Linked DNA regions of Rosistilla oblonga. Each later gene encodes a partner of the first gene's protein in a complex. Links are inferred from orthologs where the notes say so. Each region holds a gene or a part of one and is shown in the gene's direction. Other genes may lie near its edges. The genes, in order: carA and carB.

Evidence for each region.
Region 2: the proteins of carA (region 1) and carB are in contact, whole or in part, in a solved structure (PDB 1KEE), measured with the Escherichia coli proteins. The link is inferred for Rosistilla oblonga from one-to-one orthologs.

Annotation. Positions count from the first base shown.
Region 1 is NZ_CP036292.1:1,886,001-1,889,202, reverse strand. What follows is about bases 9-2,891. They hold carA (glutamine-hydrolyzing carbamoyl-phosphate synthase small subunit), read left to right. Parts: upstream 9-826; coding sequence 827-1,957; downstream 1,958-2,891. Other genes in these bases: CA51_RS06680 (hypothetical protein), read right to left, coding at 1,939-2,526; CA51_RS06690 (hypothetical protein), read left to right, coding at 456-731. UniProt on the Escherichia coli protein: Small subunit of the glutamine-dependent carbamoyl phosphate synthetase (CPSase).
Region 2 is NZ_CP036292.1:4,382,515-4,386,618, reverse strand. What follows is about bases 195-3,979. They hold carB (carbamoyl-phosphate synthase large subunit), read left to right. Parts: upstream 195-533; coding sequence 534-3,779; downstream 3,780-3,979. Other genes in these bases: CA51_RS15425 (MATE family efflux transporter), read left to right, coding at 195-286. Also shown: more of CA51_RS15425, read left to right, coding at 1-194. UniProt on the Escherichia coli protein: Large subunit of the glutamine-dependent carbamoyl phosphate synthetase (CPSase).

The DNA of each region.
Region 1 (3,202 bases):
CCAGAGCAAATCAGTGTTTCAAACCGAAGCGTCAGATTAAACGCCAATGCCGTTCAACGAAGCGTAGTGGACGAGGCTACAAGTCCTTCAGCATGCATCAGACCAAATCGCTGGGACTCGTAACCTCGTCCACTACCTCCCGCCGCTAATTATTGCGACGGTCGGAGGCTCCTTCATTGAACGGTACTGATTAAACGGGAACCCGACGCGTGAGCGGGGAATCTGCGCGGTGCCTCGCGCACACGCCGGATTACCCGTATTGCCTAATGCGCAAACATCGCTTCACCCTGCAATTTGAGCCTCAAAAAATTGCAGCTCTCCCAGCGTTTGATTACGATAAATCGGATCCCCGCTGGTTTATCCAACGATCCGATCGATGGCCGATAGGCACCCTCGGGGTGAACGAACTTCCGCTTTTCAACTTGATTCGAATCCGAAGTACTGGCGAATTTGCAATGATGTGGTTTTACGGTTGGTGTGCTTTTATCGCTTCGATCGTGCTTGCGGTTCCGATCGCAGCGATGCTGGAAAAACGTGCTGCTGCCAGTCCGGCGACGCCGGGCGACAAAGAATCCGATGGCGACCAGGACGAAGTGATCGAAGAAGCCGAGCCGGTCGAAGAGGGTGAGCTTGCGGAGGTCGAGGAGGCGGAAGTCGCCGAGGTGGTCGAAGAAGCCGAAGAGGTGATGGAGTTTGGCGAGCCGATGGAGGATTTTGAAGAACTTCGCTGATCGACAACCCGCTTCGCCACCTTGCCGCTGTGGGGAAAAGGTTATACGTTTCAATGAGAACGCAGCCGCACCAACCCCACCCCAATACAAGCTTTATGAATACGCGAGCCCCTGCGAAATTGGCACTGGAAGATGGCACCGTCTACACCGGCATTTCGGTCGGTGCCGATGGCGAAGTCGACGGCGAGGTCGTCTTCAACACCGCGATGACCGGATATCAGGAAATCCTGACCGATCCGAGCTATCGCGGACAGATCGTCACGATGACCAGCCCCGAGATCGGCAATTACGGGATCAACGACGACGATCGCGAGCATCTCGTGCCGCGGTTGTCGGGATTTGTGATCCGCGAATCGAGCCGTGTCTACAGCAATTACCGCGCTCAAGGCGGCCTGACCGAATATCTGCGGAAGCATGGCGTCGTCGCGATCGCCGAGATCGATACCCGCGCTTTGGTCCGCCGCATCCGCGACCTGGGTGCGATGAAGGGGATCCTTTCGACGACCGATCTGAACGACGAGAGCTTGGTCGCCAAAGCGAAGGCCTCGCCCGGTTTAGTCGGCCGCGATCTGACCTGCGAAGTAATGCCCAAGTCGGTCGAGACCTGGGACGTTCGATTGGATCAGTGGACCGATTCGCAAACGCCCGACTCCGGCGCCCACATCGTCTGCCTCGACTTTGGCATGAAGTGGAATATCCCGCGACACCTGCACTCTCGCGGCAACCGCGTCACGATCGTTCCCGGTTCGACAAGCGCCGATGAGATCTTGGCCTTGGAACCCGACGGGATCTTTTTGTCCAACGGCCCCGGCGACCCCGAGCCTTTGCAGCAGGCTCAAGAAACGATCCGTCAACTGATCGGCAAGAAACCGATCTTCGGGATCTGCTTGGGACACCAACTGCTGTCGCTAGCCTGTGGTGCCAAGGCGTTTAAGCTGAAATTTGGTCACCGCGGCGTCAACCAACCGGTCTTGGATCTAACGACCGGGAAGATCGAGATCACCACGCAGAACCACGGCTTTGCGATCGAGCAATCGTCGCTGCCCGACTGCTTGGAAGTCACGCACATGAACCTGAACGACGACACGGTCGCGGGCGTTCGGCATCGCCAGCACAATGCGTTTAGCGTTCAATACCATCCCGAAGCTTCTTCGGGGCCACACGACAGCCACTACCTATTCGATCGCTTCCAAGAAGCGATCTCGGCTCAACCGGCTGGCTCATAAACGAAGTAGCGTTTGCGAGGCCGCTGCTGTGGCGGCGGCGAATTCTGATATTGCTGCGTCGGTTCGACCGACGCCTCTGGCTCGATCGACTGCGAGCTTTCACCCAACTGTCGCGAACCGGCTTGATGAATCCGCATCCCGGTAGCCGCCGGGCGATTTTCGTTTGGCGAAGGGTTCCACGACAGCGAACCGCTTGTCGCTTCAGCCGGCGTTGCCAACGGCTTTCTGGCGATCGCTTCGACCTTTAATCCAGTCTGCGGCTGCACATATTTCAGCGGCAGATCGATGTTCCAATCTTGCGATCGATTGGCGATGTCCATCGGATCGGGCCCACGCGACGGGTTGCTATCGGGCAGCATCGGCGTCGGTTGCACCAAGCCTTCGGAAAACGGACGCCGCGATTTTGGCAGCGTCGGAAACGCAGCCAGTCCGTCTTGGGAATCGGCAGGCTTGGGGATCTCGTCGATCGCGTACGGCATCTCCGATAGGCTCAGCCCAGAGAGATCCGCTGCTTCGACGTCGATCTCCTCAAGCGGCGAGACCAACGAGGCGACTTGAGACCTCTCCAAAGCGGGAGGTTCAACCTCTTGGTGCGGCGACTTGCGAAATGGAAGCGCAGCGACGATGCCAAGTAAAAGCACACACAGTGAAGCCAAGATAGATCGCACAGAATTTCCAAGGATTAGAAGCAACGCCTGTTCGCGACAGACTCGGACTTGCCATTTCATCCTTGAAACGTTGGGGGCTTCCCGCGATTAATAGCGATCGAACGTCGGGCCTGCAGTTCTCCAGTGGCGGTTCAAAAAAGATCGCCAATCCTCCGCACGCCCCTCCGCTTATCCGGTTTAGGAAAACTGGACAACCATGCCGCCGCTGGGTGCGAGCCCATTTAGCGATCGTATTAATGATCACCCGGCGGGCTCGAGCGTCCGGTTTGGCAGTCGGCGGCGGTCGCCAACAGGCCCGATTCTGTTGGCTGCCACGGCGGTAGCGACACTGCCGGCGGAAGCTTCATTTTTAAAAACCAAATCACCGCGAAGAACCGCCGCAGATGGGTTGCATAAATTAGACAGATTCGCAAGAATTAGCCGACTGATGAAACGGCGATCATCCGATACAAAGTTTCAGCATTGGTTAGCAGGAGCGGTGGCTGAGTGGTCGAAAGCGCCGGTTTGCTAAATCGGTGATCCGGGCAACTGGATCCGCAGGTTCGAATCCTGTCCGCTCCGCTTCTAACCACCTTCT
Region 2 (4,104 bases), 2.5 Mb from region 1 along the record:
TTGGGTCGCGGTCGGTTCCAGCATGACGACTCTGTTTTCGCTGGCACCTACGTTTTTGTTGTACGCCGGCCGGCGCCGCATGCTCACTTGGCTGCTTGGTTTGCACGCGGGGTTGCTGCTGGTCCTGACGGTGATCTTCTATTGGAAGTTTGGTGGAACCGGCGCCGCGGCGGCTTATGCGGTCTGCGTTACTTCGTATTCGTTGTCGAACCTCTATTTCGCCAATCGCGAGTTTCAAAAACTGAAATCCGACCTGCGGGAAACCGATCCCGTTGCGATCGATTAGCGCCGACGGCAGTCGATCGCCAGCTCGAGTCGGCATGGCGAGCGGCTTCCTGCCCGAATTCTGATCGCGGGATGCGTTCTGGCGATCGTTGAAATCCTAGCGATTGGGGGACCAACGCAAGCATGAAGCAAGGATTTGCAGCCTAGAAGCGCTCTCCGGGCCCTACCACTTTCCCGGTGGTTTGTTAACATTGCCGGGGTTTTGCGCCCGTCCTGATCTCTTCCACTCCATCAAAGGTTCCCTTCCTGTGCCACGTCGCGACGACATCAAGAAAATCTTGCTGATCGGTAGCGGACCGATCGTCATCGGCCAAGCTTGTGAATTCGATTATTCCGGCACGCAGGCTTGTAAAGCTCTGCGTGAGGAGGGGTACGAAGTCATCTTGGTCAACAGCAATCCGGCCACGATCATGACCGATCCGGGAACCGCTGATCGGACCTACATCGAACCGCTGACCTGGCAGATGGTCGAGAAGATCATCGCCAAAGAACGCCCCGATGCGCTTCTGCCAACTCTGGGCGGTCAGACCGGTTTGAACACCGCGATGGACTTGGAAGCCAACGGCGTGCTGGAGAAGTACGGCGTGGAGATGATCGGTGCTCGCGCCGATGTAATCGCCAAAGCGGAAGAACGCGAACAGTTTAAGCAGGCGATGGACAAGATCGGCCTGGATGTCTGCCGCGGCGAAACGGTCCGCAATCTGACCGACGCCCGCCGCGTGATGAACGATGTCGGGTTGCCCTGCGTCGTCCGACCCAGCTTTACGATGGGTGGCTCCGGTTCGGCGATCGCTTACAACCGCGACGACTTCGACGCGTTGGTGCAAAACGGCTTAGACCAAAGCCCAGTCACCGAAGTGCTGATCGAAGAGTCGATCATCGGTTGGAAAGAATACGAAATGGAAGTCGTCCGCGACATGGACGACAACTGTGTGATCATCTGTTCGATCGAGAACTTCGATCCGATGGGCGTCCACACCGGCGATTCGATCACCGTCGCCCCGGCGCAGACGCTGACCGACAAAGAGTACCAACGGATGCGTGACGCTTCGTTGGCGGTAATTCGCGAGATCGGTGTCGAGACCGGTGGCTCGAACATCCAATTTGCGATCGAACCGACCACCGGCCGGATGATCGTGATCGAGATGAATCCGCGGGTCAGCCGATCGTCGGCGCTGGCCAGTAAAGCGACTGGTTTCCCGATCGCCAAGATCGCGGCCAAGTTGGCTGTCGGTTACCGCTTGTGGGAACTGCCCAACGATATCACGCAAAAGACAAAAGCTTGTTTCGAACCGTCGATCGATTACGTCGTTACGAAGATCCCACGGTTTGCGTTTGAGAAGTTCCCCGAAGCCGATCCGACCTTGATGACGCAGATGAAGAGCGTCGGCGAGACGATGGCGATCGGGCGAACCTTTAAAGAGTCGTTCCAAAAAGCGCTTCGCGGCCTGGAAGTCGGCGCCTTCGGTTTCGGCGGCGGCAGCAAGGATATGTGGGGTGGCGAATCGCAGCCCGACCGCGATGAAGTGATCGCAAAACTTTCGACTCCCAACGCCGAACGAATCTTCTATCTGCGATACGCGCTGAAGATGGGGATGACGATCGAAGAGATCTTCGAACTGACGAAAATCGATCGCTGGTTCTTGGACCAATTGCAACAGATCGTCGAGCACGAGAACTTTTTGCTGCAGGCTGGATCGCTCGAATCGCTCAGCCCCGCCGACTTGAAATACACCAAACAGCTAGGTTTCTCCGATCGCCAGTTGGCGATCTTCTTCGACTCCAGCGAGCTGAAGGTTCGCGAATACCGCAAAGAACAAGGCGTCCGCGCGGTCTTCAAATCGGTCGACACCTGTGCCGCCGAATTCGAGGCCTTCACGCCGTACTACTACAGCACGTACGAAGACGAGAACGAAGCGCCGCCCAAGGGTGACAAGAAGCGGATCATGATTCTTGGTGGCGGTCCAAACCGGATCGGCCAGGGGATCGAGTTCGATTATTGCTGCTGCCATGCCAGTTTCGCCCTCCGCGACATGGGCTATGAATCGATCATGGTCAACAGTAATCCGGAGACGGTCAGTACCGATTACGACACCAGCGACATCCTGTTCTTCGAACCGCTGACGATCGAAGATGTGTTGAACATCTGCGACAACGTCCAACCCGACGGCGTAATCGTACAGTTCGGTGGCCAGACGCCGCTGAATCTCGCTCGCGGATTGGCCAACGCTGGCGTGCCGATCATCGGAACCAGCGTCGACACGATCGAAGCGGCCGAGGATCGCGAGCTGTTCCAACAACTGATCGATGAACTGGGGCTGCGTCAGCCGCCGAGCGGCATCGCGCGGACGATGGAAGAAGCCCGCGGCGAAGTCGACCGGATCGGCTTCCCCGCGTTGGTTCGACCCAGCTTTGTTTTGGGCGGCCGCGCTATGGAGATCTGTTACGACCACAAGCAGTTCGACCGCTACGTCGCCGAAGCGTTTGTTGTCGCCGAAGGGCAACCGGTTCTGATCGACCGGTTCCTGGAAGATGCGATTGAAGTCGACGTCGACGCGCTCTCCGATTCGAAGGACTGCGTGCTGATGGGAATCATGGAGCACATCGAAGAAGCGGGCGTCCACAGCGGCGACTCCGCATGTGCGATCCCGCCTCACAGCCTGCCCGAATCGATCCTCGACGAAATCCGCGTCGCCACGAAACAATTGGCGCTGCGATTGAAAGTCGTCGGACTGATGAACATCCAGTACGCCGTCAAAATGGAAGATGGCAAGCCGACGCTGTACATCATCGAAGTCAATCCGCGAGCCAGCCGGACCGTGCCGTTTGTCGCCAAAGCGACCGGCGTTCCCGTGGCGCGTTTGGCGACGCAGGTCATGTGCGGCAAGACGCTTGCCGAAGTCGGCGTGACCGGGGAAACGATCCCGTCGCACGTCTCGATCAAAGAGAGCGTCTTCCCGTTCCGCAAGTTTGCCGGTGTCGACATCGTGCTCGGGCCGGAGATGCGAAGTACGGGCGAGGTGATGGGAACCAGCAAGAGTTTCTCGCTGGCGTTTGCCAAAAGCCAGATCGCGGCGAGCACGGTCCTTCCAAGCGAAGGGAACATCTTCATCAGCCTGTCGTCGCGTCACAAGGACTTTGCGATCAAGCTTGGCTCGCGTCTCCGCGATCTCGGCTTCAGCATCCTGGCGACCTCGGGTACCGCAAAATTGCTCGAGGAATCGGGCGTGGCGGTCACTCCGATCAAGAAGCTTGCCGAAGGGCATCCGAACTTGATCGATTACCTGAAGAACGAAGAGGTCCAGTTGATTATCAACACGCCCAACGGCAAAGGGGCTCGCACCGACGAAGGTCGCATCCGAGCTTCGGGCGTTCAACACGGCGTCCCATGTATCACGACGATCGCCGCAGCCGAAGCCGCTGTCGGCGCGATGGAGGCGCTCAAAGAAGGCGCCCTGGACGTCGAGTGCCTGCAGGACCGGTTCGGACTGTAGAGTTCCGCACGGCGCATTGACGGCGCCGATGTGTTGAACGCTATCCGCCGAAATAGAAACAAAGGCCACCGCGATCGAAACACGATCGCGGTGGTCTTTTGCGTATCTGTGGCGCGATTCCAAATCGCCGCAGTCCTGGGACTTGCGTCGCTAGGCTATCGCATGTCGTCGCTTCGCGACTGGGGATGAATGTCGCGCTTGGAGGCGGAAGGCTTGGGGTGGGGCTTGGCTGTCCTGGGACTTGCGTCACCAGGCTGTCTCATGCCGTCGCTTCGCGACTGGGGATAGATGTCGCGTTAGGGGCGGAACGCTATGGGGTTGTTGG